One region of the Pantoea sp. X-Soil-ISGK-259 genome, then DNA from elsewhere that is predicted to be linked to it. Evidence: predicted binding sites of a transcription regulator. Region 1 holds the regulator's gene; each other region holds the start of a gene.

Region 1 (8,034 bases):
CCACTGCCAGCGACAGTGAAGATAACAACAATAACAATGGCGGACTGGTGGGGATGCTGGTGAACGCGGCGATCAAACAGATTGCCAGCAACGTCACTGATAAAGCGCACACCGTGGCCGGACTGACCAGCAATCGACTGCTGTCCCAGAACGAGCAGGGCGGGTTACTTACCGGCCCACGCTACACGCTGGTTAGCGCCCGCTGATCAGACTCAGACGGGCGCGCTGGCGCCCGTTATCCCTGCGGCAGTTCCAGCTGGCTGTAGCCTAACCCATTCATCTTACGCACTTTAATCTGCACCGGAATACGCTCTTTCATCGCTTCCACGTGGCTGATCACCCCAATGGTTTTACCGCTGGCGTTAAGCGCGTCCAGCGCATCCAGCGCGGTATCCAGCGTCTGAGCATCCAGCGTGCCGAATCCCTCATCCAGAAACAGCGATTCGATACGCGTTTTATGACTGACCAGATCCGATAACGCCAGCGCCAGTGCCAGACTCACCAGAAAGCTCTCGCCTCCCGACAGCGTGCGGGTGTCGCGTGCCGCATCAGCCTGCCAGGTATCGACCACATCCAGCTCCAGCAAATCCTGCGCCCGGCGTTGCAGCAGATAGCGGCCATGCAGCCGATCAAGCTGCCTGTTAGCGAGCGACACCAGATGATCCAGCGTTAGGCCCTGGGCGAAGCGCCGGAACTTGTCGCCGGTCGCGGAACCGATCAGATCGTTGAGCCGGCTCCACTGCGCCAGCACCACACCATCCTGTTCAATCTGCGTCATCAGGCTCTGCTGACGGGCGCGAAGGCTGGCATCGCTGTGCAGCTGCTGCTGAACCTTGCCCTGCAGGCTGGCGTTGTCGCGCAGGGCCAGCCGTAACTGCTCAAGCTGCTGTGCCAGCGCTTCGGCGGATTCCGGCATCGCGTCAGGCTTCGCCTGCTGATGGACGCTGAGCCGCTGACGCAGATCTGCCAGTCGCGCCTGCTGCTGCTGGCATTGCTGGTCGAGCTGCTGCAGCTGCTGACGCAGTTGCAGCGCGGTCTGCTCATCCAATAGCGCCGCGCGCAGGCTGGCTTCATCCGCGAATCCGGCGCTCTCCAGTGACTGCTGCAATGCACTTTCCGCTTCAGCCAGTTTGCCGCTGAGCGTCTGACGCTGATTTTCCAGTCCCGACAGCTCACCCTGCAGTCGACTGACCTCAGCCTGCGCCTGCTGCAGGGCAGCGAGCTGCTGCGTCAGCTGTTCATCAGACTGCTGAATACGGGCCTGCATCTGCTGACGGGCGAGGGTGACCTCGCGATCGCCAAACAGCGCCTGACGCTGCTGACGCATTTCACCTAACTGTCTCTGGCTCTGCTGTTGTTGCTGTTGACGGATGGCCAGTTGCTGCTGTTCCTGCTCTGCCTGCTGTTGCAGGGGGGTGAGCTGGGTTTCGCCTTTTAACAGTTGCGGCTGCAGGTTAGCGAGCAACTGCTCACTCTCCTGCCAGCGCTGCCAGCGCCTCTGCTGTTCCGCCAGCCACGTGTCGCGATTCGCGGCATCGGGAAGGGCAAGGTTGTGGGCGCTGAACTGTTGGGCTAAACGGGATTGCAACTGCGCCATGGCCTGCTGTTCCTGCTGCTTCCGCTGGTGCAGCGCATCCAGCGCCTGCTGCAGGCTGATCAGCGACTGCTGCGCCAGTTGCTCTGCCTGCAGATGTTGCTGCCAGGCCTGCAACTGCTGAAGATGGTGATCTTTCGCGGCCTGACGTGCCTGTTCGGCGGCTTCCTGTGCCTGCCGCTGTTGCTCAAGCTGGCTTTCGTGTTCGCTTTGCTGCTGCTGCCACGCGGCTAACGCTTCGCGGTCGGCAAGGGTGAAGGTAAGTGCCAGCTCACCGCTTAGTGCCTGCCATTGCTGCTCAAGCTGGTCAAGCTGACGCTGCATTTCCGCGGTTTCGTCACGCAGGGTCTGCTGCTGAACGGCAGATTGTTTTAGCTGTTCGCTTTTTGCCGTTCCTGCTTCACGCAATGCCTCAGTTTGCTGCTGCAGCGCAGCCCGGCGCTGCTGGTTAGCACTCACTTCCAGCGTGCTGTAGGTTTCAACGGCCGGATGGGTGCAGGAGCCGCACAGCGGGCACGGCTGATCGGGGGTGAGCCGGGCGCGGTAATCGCTGAGATCGATAATCTGCTGCTCCAGCGCACAAATTTTTTCAACGTCATCCAGCTGCTGTTTTTCGCGTTTCCACGTTTCACGCAGAGTCTGAAGTTCCGCTTCACTCTGCTGATGCGCTTTTTCAAGCGCGGTCAGCCGCTGCTGGCGCTGATTCAGCTGCTGATGCAGTGGCTGCCACTGCGTGGAGAGCAGCAACAGTTGCTGACGGGCCGGACGGCTGGTCTGCAACTGGCTTAATGCCTGCCGCAGTGCAGCGGGCGGATGCTGTTCATGAAGCGAAGTGAGTGCCTGCTCCGCCTGCAACAACGCCTGGTGCGCCTGTTGCTCCGCCTGCTGGCGCGGCAGGGCCTGCTGTGCCTGCTGTTGCTGTTTCGCCTGCTGGGCGTCGATCTGTTTTTGTTGCTGTTCGCACTGCTGCTGCAGTTCGGCCAGCATCGCCTCACGCTGTGCCAGCAGGGCAAAGTTCTCCTGCCATACCGGCAGTGAAGCGCCCCAATGCGCCAGATCGGCAAGCTGCTCACGTAACTGATGCTGTTCAGTCATCGCCTGCTGCACTGACGTGACCTGACGCTTCTGCTCCGCCAGTCTGGTCTGCGTCTGGTCAGCCTGCTGTTGCTGGCGGGCATTTTCCTGCTGTTGCTCTGCAAAGTGCTGCTGCAGCGTCGTGATTCGCTGATCCAGCGGTAATACCTGTTCCGTCAGCAGGTTCTCCTGCTGCTGCTGTTCCTGAAGCGCCTGCTGGCGGGCCGTCTGAGCAGCTGCGTAATTTTGCTGATGCTGCTGCTGTTGGTTCTGCGCCTGCTGCGCCGATGCGGTCAGTTGCTGGCAGTGGCTCACGACCTGATGCTGTTCGGTGCGTAATGCATCACGCTGCTGCAGTTTTATCCGCAGCTTTTCAGCCGGTTCGCTGCGAGCCAGCCGCTGGCGGTCCGTCTCTGCCGCCTGGGATGCGGACTGGGCCTGCTGCAACGCGGCATCAGCCTGCTCACTCTCCTGCTGTAACTGCTGCGCCTGCTGCTGCCACTGCTGCTGCTGCTGCGCCTGTTGATAGTGCGCGCTGAGCCGCTGTTCCGCGTCGGTCAGATCGGTGAGCTGCAGTTGCAGGGCGTCACGCGCGTCACTGTCCAGCAGTGCCATTGCACCCGCCTGACTGCGCAACATATCCAGCTGCGTTTTCGCCTCTTTGTGACGCTCGTAGATAGCGGCGGAGATCAGGCCGTAAATTTCGGTGCCGGTCAGCTCCTCCAGCAGTTCGGCACGCTCACTGGCTTTAGCGTTGAGGAAGGCGGCAAACTGGCCCTGCGACAGCATCATTGAGCGGGTAAAACGTTCGAAATCAAGCCCGGAGAGGGTTTCGATCATCTTCAGCTTGTCACCGACTTTATCGGCAACAATGGTGTTGTCGGCGCAGCGCGCCAGCTCAACGCGCGGGGCCTGCAGCTTACCGTCGGCGGTGCCACGCGCACGGTTCTGGCTCCAGAAGGCGCGCCAGGCTTCGCCTTTGATCTCAAACTCTACTTCAGCCAGACATTCGGCACAGTCGCGCGTCATCAGCGCATTCTGGCTCTGGGAAATCGCGCCCAGGCGCGGCGTCTGGTGATAGAGCGCCAGACAAATGGCGTCCAGCAGGGTGGTTTTACCCGCGCCGGTCGCGCCGGTTATGGCAAACAGGCCATTGCTGGCAAAAGGCTCGGCGCGGAAGTCGATGAACCATTCACCGCGCAGAGCATTGAGGTTTTTAAACCGTAGCGTGAGGATCTTCATTGGGTCTCTTCCATGGCGGCCAGCGTCTGGCGGAACAGGGTGGTCATCTCGTCGATTTGCGCAGGTTGCAGCTTCTCATCCAGCGCGAGCCGGCGGGCAAAGACCTCTTCCACTTTCAGTTCACTCAGGGTTTCGTTGTCGAGCCGCGCCAGGCTCTGCTGCCGCTGCTCGCGGCTGCGGCGCAGCAGCAGGACTTCAACCGGCAGCGTGGCGGTCAGGGTTTCGACCTGATGCTGCAGATCGCTGAGGTACTCCTGCGTAGTGACTTCGATGTCGAGCCAGGTTGGCTTCTCCTGCTCAGCCGTGCTGAAGGCGTGTAACTGTTCCGCAATCTGCGCCAGCGATCCTTTCAGCACCTGCATCGGCTGCGCGTGCGGCACCACCAGCGGCGTAACGGATTGCAGGCCGCCTGCCGCAAGCTCCAGCAGAAAGACGCTTTTTTCGCTGCCCAGCTCATCAAAACTCAGCGGAATGGGCGAGCCGCTATAGCGGATATGCTCGCTGCCCGCCACGCGCTGGGCGCGATGAATATGGCCCAGCGCAATGTAGTCAGCGGCCGGAAAGGCACTGGCGGGGAAGGCATCAAGCGTACCGATGTAGATGTCACGCACCGAATCGCTCTGGCTGACCCCGACGGTGGTGAGATGTCCGGTAGCGATAATCGGCAATGCATGACCCAGCGCCTGGGCGGCGGCGAAGCGTTGCTGATAGTGATGGGCAATCGCCTCCAGCAGCGAGGTCTGTTTATCGCGTCCTGACTGACCCGCCCGGCTGCGCAGAATATCGCGCGGTCGCAGATAGGGAATGGCACAGAGCAGTGCACCTGGTTCGCCCTGGCGGGTGTTCAGCAGCAACACATCATCCTGTTCCTGGGGGGTGGCTATTACCCGGGTGTTGAGACAGGCGAGCAGTTCGCGCGACTCATTCAGCGTCGCCACGGAATCGTGGTTGCCCGCCAGCACAATCAGCTGACAACCGGTGGGCTGCAGCGCCACCACAAAGCGGTTAAACATCTCGCGGGCGTAGCTGGGCGGCGTGCCGGTATCAAACAGATCGCCTGCAATAATCAACGCATCCACCTGATGCTGTTCAATCTGGATCAACAGCCAGTCGAGAAACGCCTGATGTTCGGCTGCCCGACTTTTGTTGTAAAAGAACTGCCCCAGATGCCAGTCCGCAGTATGAATGATGCGCATGATGAGTCCCTGCCGTTGTGATTCGCCCGGCGATTATACTGGCTATGCGGCCAAAGCGAAAAATTGTCGCTGCGCTGTCATAAATGATTACCAACGGCGTTACAGGCAGGTTATGTTTTTCATAAAAGTGTCACAAATCTGACGCATAATGGCGCCGCGAATCTCAGTGACAGCCGTCATAATCAGCAGGAGTAATAATGGCTAAGCGCATTTTGGTTGTGGAGGATGAAGCCCCCATCCGTGAAATGTTGTGTTTTGTTCTGGAGCAGAACGACTATCAGCCAATTGAGGCGGAAGACTATGACAGTGCCGTGGGCAGGCTGATTGAACCCTGGCCCGATCTGATTTTACTGGACTGGATGTTACCTGGAGGCAGCGGTATTCAGTTTATCAAGCATCTGAAACGCGAGGCGATGACACGGGATATCCCGGTGATGATGCTCACCGCGCGTGGCGAAGAGGAAGATCGGGTGCGTGGCCTGGAAGTGGGCGCCGATGATTACATTACCAAGCCCTTTTCACCCAAAGAGCTGATGGCGCGAATTAAAGCGGTGATGCGCCGTATTTCACCGATGGCGGTGGAAGAGGTGATTGAGATGCAGGGACTGAGTCTGGATCCTTCTTCACATCGCGTGATGTCCGAAACCACGCCGCTGGAGATGGGCCCGACCGAATATAAGCTGCTGCACTTCTTTATGACTCACCCGGAACGCGTATACAGCCGCGAACAGCTGCTGAACAACGTCTGGGGCACCAATGTGTATGTGGAAGATCGCACTGTTGATGTTCACATTCGCCGTTTACGTAAAGCGCTGGAAGTCTCCGGCCACGATCGCATGGTACAAACCGTCCGTGGAACAGGGTATCGTTTCTCTGCCCGCTACTAAACGGAGCCTTTACCGTGCTGGAACGCCTCTCCTGGAAGAGATTACTGACAGAACTGCTGCTGGCCTGTCTGCCTGCGGTGCTGCTGGGCCTGCTGTCTGGCGGTTTGCCCTGGTGGTTGCTGCTGAGCGTGGTCATGGTGCTGTTATGGCATTTCCACAATCTGATGCGGCTGTCGCACTGGCTGTGGCTCGACCGCACCATGACGCCACCCGCCGGGCGTGCCAGCTGGGAACCGCTGTTTTATGGTCTTTACCAGATGCAGCTGCGCAACCGGCGGCGGCGACGTGAACTCGGTAATCTGATCAAACGTTTCCGCAGCGGTGCCGAGTCGCTGCCGGATGCGGTGATCCTGACCACGGAAGAGGGCACTATTTTCTGGTGTAACGGTCTGGCGCAACAGCACCTGGGTCTGCGCTGGCCGGAAGATAATGGCCAGAACATCCTCAATCTGCTGCGTTATCCGGAGTTCTCACGCTATCTGCGCCAGCGCGATTTTGACAAGCCCCTGACGCTGGTGCTGAACAACAAACTTCACATGGAATTCCGCGTTATGCCCTACAGCGAGGGGCAGTGGCTGCTGGTGGCGCGTGATGTGACGCAGATGCATCAGCTGGAAGGGGCGCGCCGCAACTTTTTTGCCAACGTCAGCCATGAGTTACGTACGCCGCTCACGGTGCTGCAGGGCTATCTGGAGATGATGAACGACTCGGTGATGAGCGAGCCTTCGCGCAGCAAAGCGCTGCACACGATGTCGGAGCAGACGCGCCGTATGGACAGCCTGGTCAAACAGCTGCTGACGCTGTCGCGCATTGAAGCCGCGCCTGCCATCGATCTGAAAGAGAAGGTGGATGTGCCGGTCATGCTGAAACTGCTGCAGCATGAGGCGGCGACGCTAAGTGGCGGTCGTCACGATATTCATTTCCATACCGATCCCCATCTGAAAGTGTTCGGCAACGATGAACAGCTTCGCAGTGCTATCTCCAATCTGGTTTATAACGCGGTGAATCACACCCCGGATGGCACGCGGATCGATATCAGCTGGCTGCGCGGCAAACAGGGCGCCACCTTCCGGGTTTGCGACAACGGGCCGGGTATTGCTTCAGAACATATTCCCCGTCTGACCGAGCGTTTCTACCGCGTCGATAAAGCGCGTTCACGCGCCACCGGGGGTAGCGGGCTGGGTCTGGCGATTGTGAAACATGCGCTGAGTCACCACAACGCGCGGCTCGACATCACCAGCGTGCCGCACCAAGAGACCTGTTTTACGTTTACGCTGCCTGCGAGGTTGATTGTCAGCAGCGTGATGCAGGAGAATGCCGTTCATTAGTGGCTGCCGGATCTTCCTGATGCGCATTCTTCTTTTATTGATTGTTACGCTGCTGCCGGGCCTGGCGCTGGCCCAGCACGGCACGCTCTCCGGCAATCTCAGCAGTGTCGGCTCAGATACGCTTGGCTATCTTATGACCCTGTGGGGCGAGGATTTTAGTCGGCAGGCGCCGGGCGTCAATGTGCAGGTTCAGGCCTCCGGTTCCTCAACCGCACCGACCGCGCTGGCAGCAGGTGCCGCACAGCTCGGTCCGATGAGCCGCCCGATGCAGGCCGATGAGCGGCAGGCTTTTGAGGCGCGCTACGGTTATCCGCCGCTGGCGGTGCCGGTGGCGATGGATGCGCTGGTGGTGGTAGTGAATCAGCGTAACCCGCTGCAGCAGATTGAACCGCGTCAGCTCGACGCCATCTTCTCCATTACCCGTCTGTGTGGCGCACACAGTGTGCCGCTGCGCTGGGGCGATCTCGGTTTAACCGGCGCGCAATGGAACAAACGCCCCATTCAGCGCTATGGACGTAATTCCGCCTCCGGCACCTGGGGTTTCTTCAAACAGCAGGTGCTCTGCAAAGGCGATTTCCGCAGCGACGTGGCGGAATTTCCTGGCTCGGCCGCGGTGGTGCAGGCGGTGGCCGGTAATTCGCGCAGCATCGGCTACGCCAGTTTTGGCTTTCATCTCAGCGGCGTAAAAATGCTGGCGGTGACGAATGATCAGG
Region 2 (8,034 bases), 2.8 Mb from region 1:
CGGGATGAAGACATGGCATACCTGGCGTCAGAAAGAGCGGGCCAGCCTGAGCGGGCCCGCAGGAAGAGATTACTTCACCTGCTGCTGAAAGCGGCGCAACAGCTCGTTGCCGCGTTTCACGGCGTTATCCAGTGCGCTTTGTGGCGACTGTTTGCCGGTCCAGACACTTTCCAGCTCTTCGTCGATCACGGTACGAATCTGCGGCATATTGCCCAGACGCATGCCTTTAGTGAAGGGCAATGGCGGCTTGTTCATCATCTGGCGGGTCGCGATATCCGCACCCGGATTTTTGTCGTAGAAGCCCTGCTGTTTCGTCAGCTCGTAGGCGGCGGTCGTAATCGGCAGATAGCCAGTTTTCTGGTGCCATTCCGCAGCGATTTCCGGTTTAGCCAGGAACTGCATGAACTCAGCTACGCCTTTGTACGTTGCTGCATCTTTGCCTTTCATTACCCACAGGCTGGCTCCGCCAATCAGGGCGTTCTGCGGCGCATTCGGTACGGTGTCGTCATACGGCATCATGCCAACGCCGAAGTTGAATTTGGCGTAGTGACGGATATCGGCCAGCGAACCGGATGAGGCGGTGGTGATACCGCAATCGCCGTTATAGAACTTGGCGGTGGATTCATCTTTGCGGCCAAAGTAGGTGAAGTCCCCTTTCTTGTTCATCGCTTCCAGCAGTTCGATATGACGAACCTGCACCGGCTTGTTGAACTCCAGCACCGCATCGAGTCCGTCAAATCCGTTGTTTTCCGTCGCGACCGGCAGAGCATGCCAGGCACTGAAGTTTTCAATCTGGATCCAGCCCTGCCAGCCGCTGGCGTAGCCACAGCTCATGCCCGATTTACGCAGTGCGGCGGCATCTGTCGCCAGCTCCTGCCAGGTTTTAGGCGGCTGGTCCGGGTTCAGGCCCGCTTTTTTAAAGGCGTCTTTGTTGTAGTAGAGCACCGGCGTCGAGCTGTTGAACGGCTGAGAGATCAGCTGACCTTTGCTGTCGCTGTAGTAGCCCGCCACCGTTGGCACGAACTGTTTTTCATCGAAGGGAATGCCGGCGTCTTTGAATACCTGATGCACCGGCACAATCGCCTTTGAGGCCATCATGGTCGCCGTACCGACTTCATAGACCTGCAGCACCGCTGGCGCTTTGCCGCTGCGCACGGCCGCAATCCCTGCTGCCAGGCTCTGCTCGTAGTTACCTTTGTAGGTCGGAACAATTTTGTAATCGGGATGCGTCTCGTTAAAACGCTGTGCCAGCGAATCCACTTCTTTGCCAAGCTCGCCTTCCATGGAGTGCCAGAAAGGGATCTCAGTGGCGGCCATGGCATGGCTGCTGAGCGTCAGACCGAGCAGCGCGCTCATCAGGCTACGACGAAAGGTAACGACGGACATAGAATTTTCCTGTGCAGGTAAATACGCGTGAAATCACGGATTTCTGTTTCGCGAAGTAACATGACACGGGGAAATGACGGATTAATAACAGGGAGATGACAGCAGGATGACAGGCGAAAAAGAGGAAAAGCGGAGCAGCTAACTATTGTTGAGATTGTTGACAAAGTCTGGCTTGCTTTAAGACTGTGCCCTGCACAGAGAACACGGTCAGATCGGAAAGACGCAAAAACCGTCATCCATGACACGCTCGGCCCGCACCGTCCATGGCACGTGACGCTTTCCTCTTCTGCCCGTGTTCCCTGCGCGTTAAGTTTATGTGTTGCGGCCAGATTCACCTGATTTGAGTTTGTCAGCAACCTGAGCTGCTATACATCATTATTACGTCGGATTTATTACCAGAAGCTATAACGGCCTCTGGCAATGGCAGAACTTGCGCCTACTTTCAGGCAAATTTGAAGGCCGTCGGCACCACCACCCACACCGACACTCAAGGCCGTCGGCGGCGCAGGCAGGTTGCGGGCGGACAGCGCGCAGCCACCGGAGCGTACACGTAGTACGTGAGGATGGCGAGCACTGCCCAACCGGAACCTGGCAAGCAAGCCAGGCCGTGCCCCATCAGGCACCCAGGTAAGCGCTGCGGACGGCTTCGTTGGAGAGTAGCGCTGCACCTGTGTCTTCGAGCACCACATGCCCGTTCTCCAGCACATAGCCCCTGTCCGCCAGCTTCAGCGCCTGGTTCGCATTCTGCTCCACCAGGAAGATCGTCATCCCCTCGCTACGCAGTTGCTCAATAGTGTCGAAGATCTGCTGAATAATGATCGGTGCCAGCCCCAGTGACGGCTCATCCAGCAGCAGCAGTCGCGGCTGGCTCATCAGTGCACGGCCAATTGCCAGCATCTGCTGTTCGCCGCCTGACATGGTGCCAGCGCGCTGGATTTTACGCTCTTCCAGACGCGGGAAGAGTTCATAAACGCGTTTGATCCGCGTCAGATAATCCGGACGGCTGGCAAAAAAACCGCCCATCGCCAGGTTCTCTTCCACCGTCATGCGCGAAAACACCCGCCGGCCTTCCGGCACGATGGCAATCGCTTCACGCATAATGCGCGCCGTTTGCCAGTCGGTGATAGCTTTGCCATCAAAGGTAATGGTGCCCTGCGTGGCGCGTGGCTCACCGCACAGCGTACCCAGCAGCGTGGTTTTTCCGGCGCCGTTAGCGCCAATCAGGGTAACGATTTCACCCTGATTGATATAGAGGCTGACATTGTGCAGCGCCTGAATTTTGCCGTAGTGGGCGCTGACGTTCTCAATGGTTAACATCGCATTTGCCATCTCAGGCCTCTCCTAAATAGGCACGGATGACATCCGGATTATTACGAATCTCTTCCGGCGTTCCGTTAGCCAGCGGCGTTCCCTGATTAACCACATAAATACGGTCAGAAATGCCCATCACCAGCTTCATATCATGTTCAATCAGCAGCACTGATACCTTATGTTCGCCACGCAGCTCCGCAATCAGCGCATCCAGCTCGTGGGTCTCTTTAGGGTTAAGGCCTGCTGCCGGTTCATCCAGCATCAGGATCTCCGGGCGCGTCACCATGCAGCGTGCAATCTCCAGCCGACGCTGCTGACCATAGGCCAGATTGCCCGCCTGACGGTTAGCCAGCTCCAGCAGACCGACCCGCTCCAGCCAGGTCGCCGCGCGATCCAGCGCCTCGCTCTCACTACGGCGAAACGCAGGTGTTTTCAGCAGGCCGGAAAACACGCCGCTTTTCAGGTGCTGATGCTGAGCGACCAGCAGGTTTTCAATTACCGTCATCTCACGGAACAGACGCACATGCTGGAAAGTACGCACAATGCCCATCTGCGCAATCTTCTGACCCGTCAATCCTTCCAGATGCTGTTCACGCAGTTTAATCGTGCCGCCAGTGGGCTTATAAAAACCGGTCAGGCAGTTAAACACGGTGGTTTTACCGGCACCGTTAGGGCCAATCAGCGAAACGATCTCCTGCGGACGCAGCTCCAGCGCCACATTGTTCACGGCTAACAAACCGCCGAAGCGCATCATCAGGCCTTCAACGGCTAATAAAGGCTGGATCATGCCTGCTCTCCTTTTTTACCGGTTCTGAGCTTCAGATGCGGACGCTTCATCGGCAATAATCCCTGCGGACGCCAGATCATCATCAGCACCATCAGGCCACCCAGCACCAGCATGCTGTATTCATTCAGATCACGCATCAGCTCGCGCGACACCACCAGCAGAATGGCCGCCAGAATCACTGCAAACTGCGAACCCATTCCGCCCAGAACCACAATCGCCAGCACAAAAGCCGATTCGACAAAGGTAAAGGACTCCGGGCTGACAAAGCCCTGGCGCGCAGCAAACAGCGTGCCCGCGAAACCAGCAAACGCGGCACTGATGGTAAAGGCGGTCAGCTTGATGCGGGTCGGGCTCAGGCCCAGTGAACGGCAGGCAATCTCATCCTCACGCAATGCTTCCCAGGCACGGCCCAGCGGCATCCGCAGCAGCCGGTTGATCACGAACAGCGTCAGCACCACCAGCAGCAGCGCCACCAGGTAGAGATAAATCACGCGGTCGCTGGGATCGTATTTCAGGCCAAAGAAATCGTGGAAGGTGTTCCAGCCCCCTTCAGAGACTTTGCGGCCAAACTCAAGGCCGAACAGTGACGGTTTGGGGATCTGCGCAATGCCGTTGGGACCGCCGGTAATCGCCGTGTTATTCAGCAGCAAAATACGCACAATCTCGCCGAAGCCCAGCGTGACGATCGCCAGATAGTCTCCGCGCAGGCGCAGCACCGGAAAGCCGAGCAGCAGCCCGAACAGCGCCGAGACAATGCCCGCCAGCGGCAGACACTCCCAGAAGCCGAGACCAAAATAGTGGTTCAGAAGAGCAAAGGTGTAAGCGCCAATGGCATAGAAGCCACCATAGCCGAGCACCAGCAGCCCCGACAGGCCGACCACCACATTCAGGCCCAGACCGAGCATCACGTAGATCAGCGTCAGCGTGGCGATGTCTACCGTGCCGCGCGACACGAAAAAGGGCCAGGCCACAGCGACCAGGATCAGCGCCAGCATAAACAGCTTCTGCTTCGGCGTTGAGCCGTCGATGCCAGGCAGCACCAGCGCCGGACCGGAAATCTTTTTCAGACCGCGCTGCCAGAACGGACGCAGCAGCTGAAACAGAAAGACCACGGCACAGCCGACGAAAATCCAGTTCCAGCGCACGTCACCCGCGCTCTGCACCACCAGTCGGGTGCCGTCGAGGCCGAGACGCATGCCCATAAAGAAGCTGGCCAGCACCAGCAGCATGACAGAAGAGAGCAGCGCGTTGATAAAGGAAGATTTCATACTTTCTCAACCTCCGGGCGACCCAGAATCCCGGTCGGCATTACCAGCAACACCACGATCAGCAGAGCAAACGACACCACATCTTTGTATTCCGTGCTGAGATATGCGGAGGTCAGTGCTTCAGCAATGCCCAGAACCAGGCCGCCAATCATCGCGCCCGGAATACTGCCAATGCCGCCCAGCACGGCAGCGGTAAAGGCTTTCATGCCCGCCATAAAGCCGATGAAGGGGTTGATGGAGCCGTAGAACTGGCCCAGCAGCACGCCCGCTACCGCCGCCATGGCAGCACCAATCACAAAGGTCAGCGAGATGACGCGGTCGGTGTTAATTCCCAGCAGGCTGGCCATTTTCAGGTCTTCAGCGCAGGCGCGACAGGCGCGGCCCATGCGGGAATAACGGATAAAGGTGGTCAGCGCCAGCATCGCCAGGAACGTCACCACCCAGATCACAACCTGCATGGTAGAAATTGTGGCGGCAAAACCGTTGCTCTCGCCTACCGTCCACTGTCCGGTGATCAGGCTCGGCAGCGCCAGGTCGCGTGAACCCTGCGTCAGGCTGACGTAGTTTTGCAGAAAGATCGACATGCCGATGGCGGAGATCAGTGCGATCAGACGCTTCGACGATCGCACCGGCTTATAGGCGACGCGCTCTATGCTCCAGCCGTAGGCGCTGGAGATCAGTATCGCCATCACGAAGCCAGCGGCAATCATCAGCCAGCCCGTGTCGATACCCATCATCATCAGGGCGGCAATCACGATAAAAGAGACATAGCTGCCGATCATATAGACTTCGCCGTGGGCGAAGTTGATCATGCCGATAATGCCGTAAACCATGGTGTAACCAATGGCGATCAGCGCGTAGGTGCTGCCGAGAGTGACCCCGTTAAGCATCTGCTGAATGAAATAAAGAAACTGCTCGGACATAGTGAAGACCTGCATGAGAACGGGAAAATCCTCTGCCGACGCGGCAGAGGATTGGTCTGTCGATGGAACGATTACTTAACTGCGGTAGACGAACCGTCTTTGTGCCATTTGAATACGCCGAACTCGAAGCCTTTCAGATCGCCTTTCTGATCCCAGCTCAGGTTGCCCATCACTGTTGGTACCGGCTCACCGGTTTTCAGGTTTTTCGCGATCGCGTCTGGCTCGTCGCTCTTACTGCGTTCGATACCCGCTACCAGCGACTGGATTGCCGCATAAGTGGTCCAGACGAACGGACCGGTCGGATCCTTGCGATTCTGTGCGCTGTTGGTTTTGATGGCCTCAACAATCGCCTTGTTCTCCGGCAACTGGTCGTAGCGCTTCGGCAGCGTCACATAGATACCTTCTGATGCATCACCCGCGATATTGGAGAGTGAAGCGTTACCCACGCCTTCCGGTCCCATAAAGCCCGCTTTCAGGCCAGCCGCTTTCGCCTGACGCAGAATCTGACCCATTTCCGGGTAGTAGCCACCGTAATAAACGAAGTCGACGTTCTCTTTCTTCAGGCGCGTAATCAGCGTAGAGAAATCTTTATCGCCTGCAGTGATGCCTTCAAACAGCACCACGTTGCCGCCTTTCGCTTTCAGCGTTTTCTGTACTGATTCCGCCAGACCCTGACCATACTGCTGCTTGTCATGCACCACGGCGATACGCTTAGGCTTGATCTGATCAAGAATATAGTTCGCGGCAGTCGGGCCCTGATCGGAGTCCAGGCCGGTTGTACGCATAATGGTTTCGTAACCGCGTGCCGTCAGCTCCGGTGCCGTGGCTGCCGGGGTAATCATCAGCACACCTTCATCGTTATAGATGTCGGACGCAGGCTGGGTAGAAGAGGAGCAAAGATGGCCGATAACGTATTTAATGCCGTCGTTAACAACCTTGTTTGCCACCGCCACGGCCTGTTTCGGATCGCAGGCATCGTCATACTCTACGCCGACCAGCTTGTTGCCGTTTATGCCGCCTTTGGCGTTAATGTCCTTAATCGCCTGCGCGGCACCAGTGAACTGCATATCACCGTACTGCGCGACCGGGCCAGTTACGGCACCAACGATAGCGATTTTAATGTCGGCAGCCAGGGCGGCGTGGCTCATTGCCAGCGCAACGCAACCCGCCAGTAATGCGCGGCCTTTACTCATTTTCATGCGGACTTCCCCATCTTGTTGTGACTGTGAGTTGTGGTTTGCTGTTGCTACCGGATAAAGCCGAAAAATGATGTTTATGAATGGTTTAGCGCACTTTTCCGGTATTTTTTGATAATAAGGCTTTATTTTTCAGGTTATTAAACAGGAATTTTCTTCTTTAAATCAACTGACATATTCAGAATTGACTGAGTGAAACAGCATAATACACTGGAGGCAATGGCCGGTTTTTCACCATTTTGCCAGCGCGTTGTGCTGGATTGATCGTCTGATTTCCCTGTTTACAACTATCATCCTGGCATCCAGGCCATCTTTTGACCTGTTTTATTGATGAAAATGTGGTGGCACTCTGGTTGTATACTTTCGCTGCACTTTCCCCTATTACAGAGGTTTTTGTTATGAAGCTCACTATTCAGCGTTTAACCACGCTGACCGCGCAGGACCGCATCGATCTGGGCAAAGTCTGGCCGGATCTGGAGATTGAAAAACTGGAGCAGCACCTGGATGAGCGTCATCGTCTTTATGCCGCACGCTTTAACGATCGGCTGCTGGCGGGTCTGCAGCTGGAAATCTCAGGGATGCATGGCAAGGTCCACCGGCTGACGGTGCGCGATGTCACCCGGCGACGCGGTGTGGGACAATATTTGCTTGAGGAGACGATCAGGCAGAACGGGTCGATATCAGACTGGTGGATTGCCGATGATGGCAGTGACGATCAGCAGGTGCGGGCGGCATTTATGCAGGCGTGTGGTTTCAGGGCGCAGAGTGATGGGTGGATACTGGCGGTAGAGTAGCCTGACGCAGAAAACAAAAAGGGCGACATCATCTGTCGCCCCTTGAGATGTCGAAGTGCGTTACGCTTCGATCGCCATACGCAGTTTCTTCATGGCGTTCTTTTCCAGCTGCCGGACACGTTCCGCTGATACGCCGTATTGATCGGCCAGCTCCTGTAGCGTGGTTTTGTTGTCTTCATCCAGCCAGCGGGCGCGAATGATGTGCTGACTGCGCTCATCCAGACCTTCCATCGCATAGCTCAGCTTGTCAGCGGCATGCGCGTCCCAGTTATCCTCTTCAATGCCGTCAGCAAAGTCAGAGGTTTTATCCTGGAGATAAAGCACCGGCGCCATCGAACGGCCTTCGCTGCTCTCATCGTCGGCAGACAT
Region 3 (8,034 bases), 910 kb from region 1:
ACTGTACGCGCTCATCCATATCGGCACGTGACAGCTTTTCAAACAGACGCACGCCGAAAGCGATGTTGTCATAGATCGACATCGGGAACGGTGTCGGCTTCTGAAACACCATGCCGACGCGGGCGCGCAGCAGCGCGATATCCTGCTGTGTCGCCAGAATATTTTCGCCATCCAGCAGAATGTCCCCTTCGGCCCGCTGCTCCGGATAGAGTGAGTACATCTTATTGAAGGTACGCAGCAGGGTAGACTTACCACAGCCCGAGGGCCCGATAAACGCGGTCACCTCATTCTTAGCGATATCCAGATTGATGTTCTTCAGCGCATGAAACTTGCCGTAATAGAAGTTCAGATTACGGACCTGAATTTTATCGGCTGATGCTGTCGCGATACTCATAATTCATCTCTCTTATACGGCGCCGCTCAGGGCCGCGCCGGAAGTTAACCGTGTTTACCTTTGGCGAAAATGACCCGCGCGACAATGTTCAGCAACAGCACGCAAAGGGTAATGATCAGCACACCCGCCCAGGCCAGGCTCTGCCATTCGGCAAACGGGCTCATGGCGAATTTAAAGATGGTGACCGGCAGGTTCGCCAGCGGCTGCATCATGTCGGTGCTCCAGAACTGGTTCGACAGTGCCGTAAACAGCAGCGGGGCTGTTTCACCTGCGATGCGGGCAATCGCCAGCAGCACGCCAGTAATGATGCCGGAGACCGAGGCTTTCAGGGTGATGGCCGAGATCATCTTCCACTTGGGCGTGCCGAGCGCATAAGCGGCTTCACGCATGCTGTCTGGCACCAGACGCAGCATGTTTTCAGTGGTACGAATCACAATGGGCACCTGCAGCAGAGCCAGTGCAATCACCCCGGCCCAGCCGGAGAAGTGCTGCATCTTCGCCACCACCAGGGTGTAGACGAACAGGCCGACCACAATGGAGGGTGCTGAAAGCAGAATGTCGTTAATAAAGCGAATCACTTCTGACAGCGCCGATTTGCGACCATATTCAGCCAGGTAAATACCCGCCATGATGCCCAGCGGCGTACCAAAAAATGTAGACCAGAAAATCAGCAATCCACTGCCCGCCAGGGCGTTCGCCAGACCGCCGCCCGCGGTATTCGGCGGTGGCGTTGATTCAGTGAAAAGGGACCAGGAAAGCCCATCTACGCCGCGCGTGACGGTGGTAAACAGGATCCACACCAGCCAGAACAGACCAAATGCCATGGTCAGCAGCGACAGCGTCAGCGCAATTTTATTTTTAGTACTGCGCCAGGACTGCATTTTACGGCGCGATGCGTCCAGTTCGGCACGCGCCTGAATTTCAATCGTGGTCATGAGCGCGCTCCTTCACTTTTCTGCAGTCGCATAATCATCAGCTTTGAAATCGCCAGCACGATAAAGGTAATCACAAACAGGATCAGTCCCAGCTCCATCAGCGCGGCAACATGCACGCCCGACTCCGCTTCTGCAAACTCGTTAGCCAGTGCTGAGGTAATGCTGTTACCCGGCATAAACAGCGACGGGCTGTCGAGCTGGTAGGTGTTGCCGATAATAAAGGTGACCGCCATGGTCTCGCCCAGCGCACGACCCAGTCCCAGCATCACACCACCAATCACGCCATTTTTGGTAAAGGGCAGTACGACGCGCCAGATCACTTCCCAGGTGGTGCAGCCGATACCGTAAGCAGACTCTTTCATCATCACCGGGGTCTGTTCAAACACGTCGCGCATGACCGAAGCGATGTAAGGGATGATCATGATTGCCAGAATCACCCCTGCCGCAAGAATACCGATACCAAAAGCGGGGCCGGAGAAGAGTTCGCCGACAATCGGAATGCCCGACATCACGTCATTAACCGGCGTCTGAAAATATTCGGCGAACAGCGGCGCGAAAACAAACAGGCCCCACATGCCGTAAACGATACTCGGGATAGCCGCCAGCAGCTCAATAGCCGTGCCCAGCGGGCGACGCAGCCAGGCGGGTGAGAGTTCAGTCAGGAACAGCGCGATACCGAAACTCACCGGCACGGCAATAATCAGGGCAATGATGGAGGTTACAAGGGTGCCGTAGATCGGTACCAGTGCACCAAATTGTTCGTTGGGCGCATCCCAGGTTTTGGTCCACAAAAAGGCGAAACCAAACTTCTGGATGCTGGGCCACGAGGAGATGATCAGGGAAACAATAATGCCGCCCATCAGTAACAGTACAATCAGCGCAGCCAGTCTGACCAGCGCGCCAAAAATCTTATCACCTTGTTTACCCGGGGCTTTGAATGCCGGCTTCGTTGCAGCCATAGAAGTCTCAGTCTTCAGAAGTTATCAGGGCGGCATGAGCCGCCCGTTGGGTCTGACCGGACCGCTGCCCGGTCAGGGTCGGTCAATTACTGATAAAGCGCTTTACCAGAACTGTCTTTGATGTTGGCTTTCCAGGCGGCGCGAATCTGCTCGGTCACGCTCTCTGGCAGCGCAGCATAATCCAGCGCAGTGGCGGTTTTGCTGCCTTTCTTGTAAGCCCAGTCGAAGAACTTCAGTACTTCAGCGCCTTTGGCCGCATTCGCCTGGTCTTTATAGATCAGAATGAAGGTGGTTGAGGAGATTGGCCAGGCATCAGCGCCCTTCTGGAAGGTCAGATCCTGTGCGAACGATTTGCTCCAGTCTGCGCCTTTCGCGGCATTGCTGAAGCTGGTTTCGCTTGGTGCCACCGCTTTACCATCAGCATCCATCAGTTTGGTGTAGGTCAGGTTGTTCTGTTTAGCGTAGGCATATTCAACATAACCGATTGAACCCGGCAGACGCTGAACAAACGCGGCGACGCCGTCGTTGCCTTTACCGCCCAGACCCACTGGCCAGTTAACGGTGTTGCCTTTACCAATTTTGCTGTTCCAGTCCTGGTTCACTTTCGCCAGATAGCTGGTGAAGACGAATGAGGTGCCTGAACCATCAGCGCGACGCACCACGTTGATGTTGGTTTCCGGCAGTTTCACGCCCGGGTTAAGTTTGGCGATCGCCGGGTCGTTCCACTTTTTGATGGTGCCGAGATAGATATCGCCAACGGTCTTGCCATCCAGCGTCAGCTGGCCTGACTTGATACCGGGCAGGTTAACTGCCAGTACCACACCACCGATCACGGTAGGGAACTGGAACAGGCCATTTTTCTGCAGATCTTCATCTTTCATTGGCGCATCGGACGCACCGAAATCAACGGTTTTGGCGATGATCTGTTTAACGCCGCCAGATGAACCGATGCCCTGGTAGTTAATTTTGCTACCGGTGGCTTGCTGATATTCTGCTGCCCACTTGGCATAAACCGGCGCCGGGAACGTCCCGCCTGCGCCAGTGAGATCGGTGGCCGCAAAAGCAGATACCGCGCTTACGGCGAAGGTGGTGGCGAGGATTCGGGCTACGGTGCTACGCATCAGTGTCATGTTCCCTCCAGGGGAGAAAAGTCAGGCTTGGGGCCGTTTTAGTAAGAGTCTGTGATTGCTGCAGGAGGGAAAATAGGACAGTTTGATGACAGTGAAATGTACGAAATATGACAGTTATATGACAGAGAGCCGGAATGAAGTGGGCCCGCGACGGGGCCCACCAGGTTATTCCACGGTAACCGATTTTGCCAGGTTACGTGGCTGATCGACGTCGGTCCCTTTGATCAGGGCAACGTGATAGGAGAGTAACTGCAACGGCACGGTGTAGAAGATGGGGGCAATCACCTCTTCAACGTGCGGTAACGGAATAATCTTCATGCCGTCACTGTCGCTGAAGCCCGCATCCTGATCCGCAAACACATAGAGCAGGCCGCCGCGAGCGCGTACCTCTTCGATGTTGGATTTGAGCTTCTCCAGCAGTTCATTGTTAGGTGCCACCACGATCACCGGCATGTCCGCATCAATCAGCGCCAGCGGGCCATGCTTCAGCTCGCCTGCCGCGTAGGCTTCCGCATGAATGTAGGAGATCTCCTTGAGCTTCAGCGCCCCTTCCATGGCAATCGGGTATTGATCGCCACGTCCCAGGAACAGCGCGTGATGCTTGTCAGAGAAGCCTTCAGCCAGATTCTCAATCAGCTTATCCTGCGCCAGCATCTGCTCAATCCGGTTCGGCAACGCCTGCAGGGCATGAACGATCTCATGTTCAGTCTCAGCAGACATCCCTTTCAGACGGCCCAGTTTCGCCACCAGCATCAGCAGCACCGCTAACTGGGTAGTGAATGCTTTGGTGGAGGCGACGCCAATTTCGGTGCCCGCTTTGGTCATCAATGCCAGGTCAGATTCCCGCACCAGTGACGAACCGGCCACGTTACAGACCGCCAGCGAGCCCAGATAGCCCAGCTCTTTAGAGAGACGCAGCGCCGCCAGGGTATCTGCCGTTTCACCCGACTGCGACAGGGTGATCAGCAGGCTGTTTTTGCGCACTGCTGACTTGCGATAGCGGAACTCAGAGGCGATCTCCACATCACAGGGCAGGTTAGCCAGCGACTCAAACCAGTAGCGTGACACCATGCCAGAGTTGTAGGAGGTGCCACAGGCGATAATCTGGATATGCTCTACCTGGCTCAGCAGCGCTTCTGCGCCCGCGCCCAGCTCGCTGAGATCAACCTGACCCTGACTGAACCGACCGCTCAGCGTGCTTTTCAGCGCCATCGGCTGTTCGTAGATCTCTTTCTGCATGTAGTGACGGTAAATACCTTTGTCACCGGCATCATATTGCAGATTAGATTCGATCTCGGCACGCGTCACGGTGTTGCCTTCGCGGTCAATAATCGTGACATCACGACGACTGATCTCGGCGATATCACCCTCTTCCAGATAGATAAAGCGGCGGGTCACTGGCAGCAGGGCCAGCTGATCTGAAGCGATAAAGTTTTCACCCATCCCACGGCCAATCACCAGCGGGCTGCCGGAGCGGGCCGCCACCAGCAGTGAGGGATCGCGGCTATCCATGATCACCATGCCATAGGCACCGCGCAGCTGTGGAATCACACGCAACACCACTTCGCGCAGTGAACCGCCCTGCTTCTGCTCCCAGTGAACCAGATGCGCCACCACTTCGGTGTCGGTTTCAGAGGCAAAGACGTAGCCGCGCGCGATCAGCTCAGCGCGCAGCGGCTCATGGTTTTCAATGATGCCGTTGTGCACAATGATAATGTGCTCTGAGATGTGCGGATGCGCATTCGCTTCCGACGGCTCGCCATGGGTTGCCCAGCGCGTGTGCGCGATGCCGGTGCCACCAATCAGCGGTTGCTGTTCAGCGGCTTCTGCCAGCTTCTGCACTTTCCCTAACCGCCGCAGGCGCGTGACGTGCCCCTGACGATCGACCACGGCCAGACCGGCCGAATCATATCCGCGATATTCAAGACGACGCAGACCTTCCAGCAGAATTTCTGCGATATCGCGTTGTGCTACTGCACCAACAATTCCACACATAATGATGTTTTCCTGACTACATGGCTTTTCGCCACTTCTGTTGTCATGCGACCTGATATCCGGCTTTGCCGGTTCCCCGAGCCTTGTAGAGAGTGGGGATTATAGTTTTGGCACTGCACTGCATCGGCCCGCATACAGCGGGCCGTTAAAAATTTATTTTTTCTTCACCGGACGCTGCCAGTCCGCTTTGTGATTCTGCTCTTTGCGGTTGTAAACCAGACCAGCCTGAGGCACATCCCTCATAACGGTAGTACCTGCCGCGATGGTGGTGCCTGGCGCGACGTTGACCGGTGCCACCAGCTGCGTATCCGAGCCGACAAACACGTCATCGCCAATCACAGTTTTGAATTTATTCGCGCCATCGTAGTTGCAGGTGATCGTGCCTGCACCGATATTCACGTTGTCGCCAATCTCTGCATCACCCAGGTAGGAGAGGTGACCCGCTTTCGAACCCTTACCCAGACGCGCTTTCTTCATTTCGACGAAGTTACCCACGTGGGCGGCCTGCGCCAGCTCGCTGCCAGGACGCAGACGGGCAAAAGGCCCAACTGTACAGGCGGTGGCGAGATTAGCGTCCTCGATCACCGTATAGGGACTGATTTCACAGTCATCGCCAATCACGCTGTTTTTGATAATGCAGCCCGCGCCAATTTTGACGCGCGAGCCCAGCGTGACCTGGCCTTCAATAATGACGTTGGTGTCGATTTCAACATCCCGTCCATGGGTCAGCGTTCCACGCAGATCAAAACGGGCCGGGTCGCGCAGCATTACGCCGGCCAGTAGCAGTTTTTCCGCCTGTTCAGCCTGGTAAGTGCGTTCTAATGTCGCCAGCTGCAGCCGGTTATTGACACCATCCGTTTCACTGATGCGTGCCGGATGGACCGCGTTGATCACCCGGCCTTCCTGATGCGCCAGCGCGATAATATCGGTGATGTAATACTCACCCTGCGCATTGTTGTTGGTCAGCTGCGCCAGCCAGCGTTTTAAGTCGCCACCGTTGGCGATCAGAATGCCGGTGTTGATCTCTTTAATAGTGAGCTGCGCCGGGCTGGCATCTTTCTGTTCGATAATGCCAGTGATTGTGTCGTTTTCACGCACAATGCGGCCATAGCCGGTAGGGTCATCCAGTACCACGGTGAGTAAGCCGATGCCGCCCTGCGGTTTTGCTTCGCGAAGTCGCTGCAATGTCGCCTGCGTGATCAGCGGCACGTCGCCATAGAGCATCATGATATCTTCATCATCTGCAAAAGCAGGGGCAGCCTGCTGCATAGCATGGCCGGTGCCGAGCTGCTCGGCCTGCAGCACCCAGTTAAGCGTGCTGTCAGTGAGGGTCGCTTTCAGGCGATCGCCGCCATGACCATAAACCAGATGCACATGCTGTGCGCCCAGCCCTTTGGCGGCATCAATGACGTGCTGAACCATCGGTTTGCCTGCCAGCGTATGCAGAACTTTAGGCAGATCGGAATACATACGGGTGCCCTTGCCAGCTGCAAGGATCACCACACTCATCGCACTGTTAGACATAACTATCCTGAGTGAATTTTTACGGGTGAAAGTAAAACGGTTTGAGGTTGAGATTACTACATTTTTCTCAGGCCGAAATTAGGCGGACAGGCAGATCGGGCACCGCAGGCAAAAAAAATGCCAGCCCGAGGGCTGGCATTTCGTGACGCATAAAGCTGGATTACATCGCTTTTTTGGTCAGTTCGATCACGCGCAGTTTAGCAATGGCTTTCGCCAGCTCGGCAGAGGCCTGAGCATAGTCCACGTCACCATGGCTGCTGTTCATGTGCTCTTCTGCTTTGCGTTTTGCTTCCAGCGCGCGCGCTTCGTCCAGATCGGTACCGCGAATCGCGGTATCGGCCAGAACGGTGCTGCTGCCTGGTTGCACTTCCAGCACGCCGCCAGAGAGGTAGATATACTCCTCTTCGCCGTGCTGTTTCACGATACGGATCATTCCAGGCTTAATGGCAGTCAGCAGCGGCGCATGGCCAGGGAAAATCCCCAGTTCACCTTCGCTACCTGACACCTGAATCTTCTGTACCAGACCAGAGAACAACTGCTCCTCTGCGCTGACCACATCCAGGTGATAAGTCATAGCCATAATCTTCCTCCCGGGAAACCGTTATTACAGTTTCTTCGCTTTTTCCACGGCTTCTTCGATGGCGCCAACCATGTAGAAGGCCTGCTCTGGCAGGTGGTCAAACTCACCTTCCATGATGCCTTTAAAGCCACGGATAGTGTCTTTCAGCGTAACGTATTTACCCGGTGAACCGGTGAATACTTCCGCAACGAAGAACGGCTGAGACAGGAAGCGCTGAATCTTACGCGCACGTGCCACCAGCAGTTTGTCTTCTTCAGACAGCTCATCCATACCGAGGATGGCGATGATGTCTTTCAGTTCCTGATAACGCTGCAGCAGTGACTGAACGCCACGCGCAACATCATAGTGTTCCTGACCAACAACCAGCGGATCCAGCTGACGGCTGGTAGAGTCCAGTGGGTCAACGGCCGGGTAGATACCCAGAGATGCGATCTGACGGCTCAGCGTTACCGTTGAGTCTAAGTGCGCAAAGGTGGTTGCTGGTGACGGGTCAGTCAGGTCATCCGCAGGGACGTAA
Region 4 (8,034 bases), 2.4 Mb from region 1:
TGATCAACGGTATGTCATCCAGCAAGGTTTACTCGACCCTGGCGAACCAGCACCCATCGGCGGAGTCGCGTCGTTATCTGTATAAGGTGAGTACTGCGCAGAAGAGTTATCGGGGATTCTGATCGGCCCGCTGAAGCGGGGTTGTTGTTCGCTGCGCGAACGGGGCTTGAGTACGGAGCTGAAGCTGGTGTTTGTTCGCTGCGCGAACGGGCGCTGAGAAGGTTTCGTTCGCCTGGCAGCGAGCTGGCACTGAGCGGGTTCCGACCGCCTGGCCGATGGTTCGCTGCGCGAACAGGCGCTGAGAAGGTTTCGTTCGCCTGGCATGCTGGGCAGTTTCAGTCACGCCTCTGCAGGCGACCAACAAGGGGGCGCCAGTCGCCGCGCCCCCTTGACCCCGGGCTCCGGCCTGCTTCACCGCCGCTTCGCGATCCCTTCGCTTCTTCAGGATTTCTCACGGACCGTCGGGACGCGCCATCCCTGGCGCGAACCCGCCTCTTCGCGACATCCCTGTCGCTCGTCCTGAAATCCCTCATCCGCTCAGCGGTTCTGACGGCCTCCCTTTCCCCGCTTTTATCTCTTCTTTAAATGTTGATTCATTGTCGCTGAAAGTTTTCAAAATTAGCTTTGCTTTCGGTCCATCAGACAGCGCCGCACCACAGAAAGCAAAAAGAAATCGCAGGCAGGGGTTTTACCAGAGGCGTCCGAAGCGCTGAGGAACAACCGGAGGCCAGGATGAGCCGACAGGACGTCGGCGAAAGGACGGAACGAGCCAGGGATGGCGAGTCCGGACGGTCCTCGGGCCGCAGGGCGTGACGAAGGCACCCCGCAAAGCGGGGCGCGCAGGCAGCCGGACGCCGGGATTGTTAAGGGGCGGGCGGACGCCTTTACACGTCCGCCTGCTCAGGCGAACTGAAACTCCCCCACGCCTGGCGGACGGAACCCGCTCAGCGTCAGTATGCTGGCAGGCGAACGAAAAATTCTCAGCGCCCGTTCCCGCAGCGAACAAAAAGGCCCGGCGGGCCGCTACCCGCCTCTGCCCCCGCTCAGATCAGCGCTCCACTATCATATTCGCCACCAGATACTTCTGTCCCTGGTCATCCTCTTCGGTATAAACACCCTGCAGCTCCGGCGAGAAGCCCGGCAGCAGGTTAAGCCCCTCTTCCAGCGCCAGGAAATAACGCTGCACCGCGCCACCCCACACTTCACCTGGCACAACGCACAGCACGCCAGGAGGATAAGGCAGCGCGCCTTCAGCAGCGACACGCCCGGCTGCATCGGCAATGGGGACCAGCTCCACTTCGCCGCGAATATAAGCCTGATGCGCATCCTGCGGATTGACCCTCACTGGCGGGAACTCCGCAGCGCGGAACATCAGACGCTGCAGATCCTTAACGTTGTGACTGACGTAGAGATCGTGCATCTCCTGACAGAGGCGACGCAGAGTATAGCCGGCATAGCGTTGCGCATTCTTGCGATAAATCGTCGGCAGCACTTCGGCCAGCGGCGCATCCTCTTTTACATGCTGCTCAAACTGCGCCAGCATCGCCACCAGATTCGCCATCTTCTCCGGACTCTCAGCCGGGGTCAGCAGGAACAGGATCGAGTTGAGATCGCACTTCTCCGGCACAATGCCGTTCTCACGCAGGTAGTTCGCCAGTATGGTCGCGGGGATCCCAAAATCACTGTATTCGCCGCTGGCAGCATCGATGCCCGGCGTGGTCAGCAGCAGCTTGCAGGGATCGACCCGATATTGATCGCGGGCGTAACCCGCAAAGCCGTGCCACTTCGACTGGGGTTCAAAGCTGAAATAGCGCAGATCGCGGGCGATCGTCTCCGTAGGCGCATCCTGCCAGCGCTGACCCTCTACCGTCTCCGGCACAAACGGCAGGATCATTTCACAGCGGTCCAGGATCGCTTTACGTGCATCAATGCCCACCATGACGCACTCATCCCACATGCGACGCCCCGCTTCGCCCTGATGAATTCTGGCGTTGATATCCAGCGCGGCAAACAGCGGATAGAACGGGCTGGTTGATGCATGCAGCATAAAAGCGTTATTCAGTCGCTTGTGCGGACAGAAACGCCGCTGTCCGCGAATGTGATTATCTTTTTTGTGGATCTGCGAGGTTTGTGAAAAACCTGCCAGCTGCTTATGCACGGACTGCGTGACAAAGATGCCGGGATCGTTCTCATTCAGCTCTAGCGTCAGCGGCGAACAGCCCTCCATCAGGGGAATGAACTGCTCATAGCCGAGCCACGCGGAATCAAACAGGATGTAATCACACAGATGACCAATACGATCTACGACCTGACGTGCGTTGTAAACCGTACCGTCGTAGGTGCCCAGCTGGATGATCGCCAGACGGAAAGGCCGCGCCTCTGTCGCGCGCTCTGGTGCCACTGTCGCTATCTGCTCGCGCAGATAGGCTTCATCGAAACAGTGCGCGTCAATGCCGCCGATAAAACCGAAGGGGTTACGTGCCGCTTCAAGATAAACCGGGGTCGCGCCCGCCTGAATCAATGCGCCATGATGATTAGACTTATGATTGTTGCGGTCAAACAGCACCAGATCGCCGCGGGTCAGCAGCGCATTGGTCACTACTTTATTGGCGCTGGAGGTGCCGTTAAGCACAAAGTAAGTTTTGTCGGCGTTAAATACCTTTGCTGCATACTTCTGCGCATCTTTGGCTGAGCCTTCGTGGATCAGCAGATCGCCCAGTTTGACGTCGGCGTTGCACATATCAGAACGGAAAACATTCTCGCCGTAAAAGTCATAAAACTGTTTACCCGCCGGATGCTTTTTAAAAAACGCGCCGCCCTGATGGCCGGGACAGGCAAAGGTGCTGTTCTGCATGTCGACATAGCGGGTCAGCGTCTCGAAAAAGGGTGGCAATAGCTCAGCTTCATACGCCTGCGCAGCCGCTTCCAGCGCTATCCACTCCTGCGGCTCGCCATTCAGCTCACCGCTGACGCCGGGCAGGTGCATCACCTCTTCTTCAAACGCATTTGCGACAAACACCGGCAGATTAAAGCCGGTATGCCGCAGCAGCGCCAGTACACCGCTGCGGGTATCTGCCAGCGAAACGACAACCGCTGCCACATCAGTAAAGTCGGTGTTATCCAGCGTCACTACGTCACGCGAGGTGTTCAGGGTCAGACTGGGCGCGACAGCGGCGCTGGCAGCAATTTTCAGTGGAGTCATAACAGAATCCCTAACGTCAGGGAGGAAGTGCCTGAGGCACAATCATGGGGACAGCGCCCCGGCGAATTATTAACAGAAAGGCATTACGCAGCCCATGGAGAAAAGCCCCACAACCGCGGCCTGGCTGGCCTCACCGCATGAGAAATAACGAAGCGTTCGGCAATGTGGAAAACACGATGTGCGCCGGAAAAAGCGAACGGTAATCCGGGCGAGTGCGCGGTGAACCGGACATGGCGACGTCCTCTGTGATGAAGAAGCAGGGTCAAAAAGTGGCGGTCATAATGTCATCTTTTTTATACGTGGACAACCCGACCCGGACAATTATTCAGTCACCCTGCAAAAATGTAACAACATGATTTTTATAGCCTATTTATCATAAAAAATTCACAATTCGACTAATTATCTGAATTATATGCAAATTTATGCATCAGCCTCTACACTCCTGTCAGCACGCTTTTCCGCGCCAGCCACCCGCTTCACCTGGCGAGGCGGCCATTGCCCTACCGCATTACTGCTGTCAGGCGTAAACTGATCCCTCTTTCCCACTCTGCCGGAGGCTGCATGTTCAAGGCACTGGTCATTGAAAATGACGAACAAGGTTACCGTTCCCTGCTGAAAGATCTCCCCGAATCTCAACTGCCCGACCACGATGTCACACTCGACGTCAGCTACTCATCCCTGAACTACAAAGATGCCCTGGCTATCTGCAACAAAGGCCCGATAGTGCGCCAGTTCCCGATGGTGCCAGGTATCGACTTTGTGGGGCGTGTGACCGCCAGCCGCCATCCCGACTGGAAAGAGGATGATGTGGCGCTGCTGACGGGCTGGGGCGTGGGCGAAAAACAGTGGGGTGGCCTGGCGCAGAAAGCCAGCGTCAGCGGCGACTGGCTGGTCCGTGTGCCCGCAGCGCTGAGTCCGCTGCAAACCATGGCCATCGGTACAGCGGGGCTGACCGCGATGCTCTGTGTGATGGCGCTCGAAAAACAGGGCATCACACCGGAACGCGGACCGGTGCTGGTGACCGGGGCCAGTGGCGGCGTCGGCAGCTACAGCGTCAGCCTGCTGGCGCGTCTGGGCTATGAAGTAGTTGCGTCGAGCGGACGCACCAGCGACCCTGCATATCTGATCGAGACGCTGGGCGCGGCATCGGTCATTGACCGTGAAGCGCTTTCCCAGCCTGGCAAACCGCTGGCAAAAGAGCGCTGGGCCGCCGCGATAGACAGCGTCGGCAGTCATACTCTGGCCAATGTGCTGGCCGCTACGCAGCGTGACGGCGCGGTTGCCGCCTGCGGCATGGCACAGGGACTCGATCTGCCAGCCAGCGTTGCCCCCTTTATTTTGCGTGGCGTTACGCTGGCCGGGGTCGATAGCGTGATGTGTCCGAAGCCACTTCGTGAGCAGGCGTGGCAGCGACTCGGCGAGCTGATGGATAGTGAACGGCTCAACAAGCTGAGCCGGGTCATTCCGCTGAGTGAAGCCAGAGAAGGTGCGCATGCATTGCTGGATGGCAAAGTACAGGGCCGCCTTATTGTCGACTGCCGCTAACGCTTTTAAAGGCGCGTGAATCGCGCCTTTATCGATCGGCTCGCTGCAGCCGTTTGATCAGCCCTTCCAGCGCGAACTGCGTGCCCTGCTCCATCACCGATTTTGGATCGCCGCTGAACTGATGGCACTCCGCCTCGACCCTGCCGTCGGGCAACACCCAGCCAAACCAGATAGTGCCTGCCGGTGTGCCATCCTCGCCGCCGTCCGGTCCGGCATAGCCGGTGATTGAAAGTCCTACCGGTTCACCAGAGCGGGCGCAGGCTCCCTGCACCATCTCCCTCGCTGTTTTCTCGCTCACCGCCGTGTGCTGTTTCAGCGTGTCTGGATGTACCCCCAGCAGACGCGTTTTGGCATTTTCACTGTAGGTTACGAAGCCGCTGGTATAGAAGTCACCGCTGTTTTCCACGGCGGCCAGCGTCATGCTGATCAGTCCGGCGGTACAGGATTCGGCGGTCGCCAGATGAAGTCCGGAGGAGAGTAAAATATTACCCAGTTGCTCAGCGGTTTGATCTAATGATTTTGCCATTATGGTCTCCTTAAGGCTGCCCGGAACTCCAGGTATAGCGCAAAATCAGCGATTCAAAGCGCGCAACACAATGTTTTTAAAGCGAAACGGTCTAGATACGCAGCTGGATATGCGGCTGTCCACTTTCGGCATGTGCCACTACCTGAAGATCGGCCTGGTACCAGCGCGTCAGCGTCGCTTCCGTCATTACCGCCTGCGGCGAACCTTGTGCCACCAGTTGGCCTGCGTGCAGCAGCAGTATGCGATCGGCCCACAATGAAGCCTGATTAAGGTCATGTAACACGGTACAGACGGTGAGATCTCCGGCGCGCGTCAGCTGGCGTAGTAAACGCAAGGTTTGCTGCTGCCAGAAGAGATCCAGCGCAGAGGTCGGCTCATCCAGAAACAGCCAGCCGCGTGGTCTTCCCTCCAGCCAGAGCTGTGCCAGCACCCGCGCCAGCTGCACTCGTTGTTGTTCACCGCCGGAGAGCTGGCGGTAATCGCGCTGCGCCAGCCTTTCACAACCGGTCAGCCGCATGACCTCAGCCACAATTTGCGTCGTCTGCGCTTCCGGCCAGGGCGCACGGCCCATCGCCACGACCGACTGCGCTGACTGTGCAAAGGTCAGGTTGTTCTGCTGGCGCATCACTGCCCGACGTCGTGCCAGCTGCTCACGCGGCCATGTCGTCAGCCGTCGGTCGCCCAGCCAGCACTCGCCCCGATCGGGCGACAGAAATCCCGTCAGCATCCGCAGTAGCGTCGATTTACCTGCGCCGTTGGGACCAATCAGCGCCACCAGCTCTCCACCTGACAGCGTGACGTCGAGATTATCGATAACGGTTTTGTCGCCGTGCGCGAGACACAATCCCCTGGCCTGTAAAATTTCCATCACTCCAGCCCTCGCTGTTGACGCAGAATCAGCCAGAGAAACCACGGACCGCCAATCAGGCTGGTCAGTAGCCCGACTGGCATCTCGGCCGGAACCACCAGAGTGCGCGCCAGCGTATCGGCCAGCAGCAGCAGAATAGCCCCCGCCAGTGCTGAGCCGGGCAGCAGCCAGCGATGATCGCCGCCAAGGCAAAAACGCATCACGTGTGGCACCACCAGTCCGACGAAGCCGATCACGCCGCTGACCGAGACCGCTGTACCGACAAGCAGCGCGCTGAGGATCAGCAGCTGATGCTGAGTACGCTTCACATCAATCCCCATGTAGTGCGCATCCTCTTCGCCCGCCTGCAGCAGGTTAAGGTGGCGGGCGCGAGTCTGTAGCAGCAGCAAGGCTGGCAGAATCAGCAGCAGGCAAATCAGCAGTGCGGGCCACTGTGTCTGGCTAAGGCTTCCCATGCCCCACAGCGACAGCTGGCGCAGCTGCTGATCGTTGCTCAGCCATGACAGCACGCCTACCGCCGCACCGCACAACGCATTAATCGCAATACCGACCAGCAACAACCGCGAAAGATTGCCGCGCGCCAGCCGACTGAAACTGAAGAGCAGCAGTGTCACCAGCAGACTGCCGATAAACGCAGCGATCATCGGTAGCCACAATGCCAGTGGTGCCGGCAACGCCAACGGAATAATGATTGCCAGCGCCACCGCCAGTCCCGCCCCGCTGCTGATCCCCAGCAGACCGGGATCGGCCAGTGGGTTACGAAAAACACCCTGCATCACCGCGCCAGAGACTGCCAGCGCCATGCCCATCACCACCGCCAGTAGCACGCGCGGCAGGCGGATATCCAGCCAGATCTGCCAGATAAGATCGCTAAGCGGTGCCTGCCATAGCGCCCGCACTGAAAGCGACATCGCCCCCAGATTTGCCGCCAGCACCATCGCCGCCAGCAGGAAGATCAGCATCAGCAACAGGCCACGCAGCGCATTATCCTTAATCATGGTTCAGCGATTCCGCCGCCTGACGCAATTTCACGATTGCCCGCGGTGTATCAAGGCCAAACCCCAGCAGTGCCATGGTGTCGATCACCAGCAGACGGTGCTGCTGCCCGGCAGGTGTCAGCGTCAGACCCGGTAACTGCCACAGCTGCGCTTCGCCGCCCAGCGTTTTCAAGCCATCCTCGCCGATTACCACCAGATCCGGCGCGGCGGCGATCACCCCTTCCTGCGACAGTGCCTGATAGTGCGGCACCGAGCCCATAGCATTCTCCAGCCCGGCGCTGCGAATGGCGCCATCGGCCGCAGTCTGATTTCCAGCCGCCATCGATTTCATGCCGCTGTTCGCCATGATGTAGAGCACTTTTACCGGCAGCGGTTGCTGCGGCAACTGGCGAATCTGCTGCGTCATTTGCCGTGCCAGAGCCTGAGCTTCGCTTTCACGCTGCAGCGCCTGACCCACAGTGATAATTTTCTGCGGGATCGCCTGCAGGCTGCTGTCGCCGCTGACCGTGACCACCCTGACGCCCGCGCGGGCAATCTGTTGCAGTACCAGCGACGGCTGCGCCTGCTCGCTGGCGATCACCAGCGTTGGTTTCAGTGCCAGAATGCCTTCGGCGTTGAGCTGGCGCATATAACCCACGTCCGGCAGTCGGGTGGCCTGCGCCGGGCGCAGACTGGTGCTGTCGCGCGCCACTAGCTGTGACTGGGCATCCAGCGCATAGATAATCTGGGTGACGTCACCGCCAATCGACACCACCCGCTCCGCCGCCAGTGATGGCAGCGTCATGAGCAGCCATAACAACATCACTCTTTTCATGCCGCCGCTCCCGGCGTGTGGAGTGCGCCAATCTGCTCGCGCCAGCTTGACTGCTCTGGCGTACCCTCCGTGCGCTGACCG

What was found. The regulator PhoB, encoded in region 1, activates phosphate uptake and scavenging genes when phosphate is short. The targets are predictions, from matches to a motif close to CTGTCATAAAACTGNCNNAT.
Region 2: ugpB (sn-glycerol-3-phosphate ABC transporter substrate-binding protein UgpB) is a predicted target of PhoB. The motif match lies at 1,458-1,477, and genes of this name have one in related genera.
Region 3: pstS (phosphate ABC transporter substrate-binding protein PstS) is a predicted target of PhoB. The motif match lies at 3,524-3,543, and genes of this name have one in related genera.
Region 4: acuI (acrylyl-CoA reductase (NADPH)) is a predicted target of PhoB. The motif match lies at 3,573-3,592, and genes of this name have one in related genera.

The regions. Positions count from the first base shown of each region.
Region 1 is NZ_AP035986.1:923,740-931,773, forward strand. Features, by position in the region: gene AC6I77_RS04175 (DUF799 domain-containing protein) at 1-206, shown strand, start outside; gene AC6I77_RS04180 (AAA family ATPase) at 236-3,910, opposite strand; gene sbcD (exonuclease subunit SbcD) at 3,907-5,106, opposite strand; gene phoB (phosphate response regulator transcription factor PhoB) at 5,304-5,993, shown strand; gene phoR (phosphate regulon sensor histidine kinase PhoR) at 6,008-7,321, shown strand; gene AC6I77_RS04200 (PstS family phosphate ABC transporter substrate-binding protein) at 7,341-8,034, shown strand, end outside.
Region 2 is NZ_AP035986.1:3,743,392-3,751,425, forward strand. Features, by position in the region: gene ugpA (sn-glycerol-3-phosphate ABC transporter permease UgpA) at 1-14, opposite strand, end outside; gene ugpB (sn-glycerol-3-phosphate ABC transporter substrate-binding protein UgpB) at 70-1,386, opposite strand; gene livF (high-affinity branched-chain amino acid ABC transporter ATP-binding protein LivF) at 2,002-2,715, opposite strand; gene livG (high-affinity branched-chain amino acid ABC transporter ATP-binding protein LivG) at 2,717-3,484, opposite strand; gene AC6I77_RS17885 (high-affinity branched-chain amino acid ABC transporter permease LivM) at 3,481-4,752, opposite strand; gene livH (high-affinity branched-chain amino acid ABC transporter permease LivH) at 4,749-5,675, opposite strand; gene AC6I77_RS17895 (branched-chain amino acid ABC transporter substrate-binding protein) at 5,747-6,874, opposite strand; gene panM (aspartate 1-decarboxylase autocleavage activator PanM) at 7,270-7,665, shown strand; gene rpoH (RNA polymerase sigma factor RpoH) at 7,726-8,034, opposite strand, start outside.
Region 3 is NZ_AP035986.1:9,659-17,692, reverse strand. Features, by position in the region: gene pstB (phosphate ABC transporter ATP-binding protein PstB) at 1-394, opposite strand, end outside; gene pstA (phosphate ABC transporter permease PstA) at 439-1,329, opposite strand; gene pstC (phosphate ABC transporter permease PstC) at 1,326-2,288, opposite strand; gene pstS (phosphate ABC transporter substrate-binding protein PstS) at 2,375-3,418, opposite strand; gene glmS (glutamine--fructose-6-phosphate transaminase (isomerizing)) at 3,584-5,413, opposite strand; gene glmU (bifunctional UDP-N-acetylglucosamine diphosphorylase/glucosamine-1-phosphate N-acetyltransferase GlmU) at 5,567-6,937, opposite strand; gene AC6I77_RS00055 (F0F1 ATP synthase subunit epsilon) at 7,098-7,517, opposite strand; gene atpD (F0F1 ATP synthase subunit beta) at 7,542-8,034, opposite strand, start outside.
Region 4 is NZ_AP035986.1:3,348,926-3,356,959, forward strand. Features, by position in the region: gene mltC (membrane-bound lytic murein transglycosylase MltC) at 1-122, shown strand, start outside; gene AC6I77_RS15915 (ornithine decarboxylase) at 1,049-3,202, opposite strand; gene acuI (acrylyl-CoA reductase (NADPH)) at 3,764-4,747, shown strand; gene AC6I77_RS15925 (CinA family protein) at 4,776-5,273, opposite strand; gene AC6I77_RS15930 (heme ABC transporter ATP-binding protein) at 5,365-6,141, opposite strand; gene AC6I77_RS15935 (FecCD family ABC transporter permease) at 6,141-7,139, opposite strand; gene AC6I77_RS15940 (heme/hemin ABC transporter substrate-binding protein) at 7,132-7,953, opposite strand; gene AC6I77_RS15945 (hemin-degrading factor) at 7,950-8,034, opposite strand, start outside.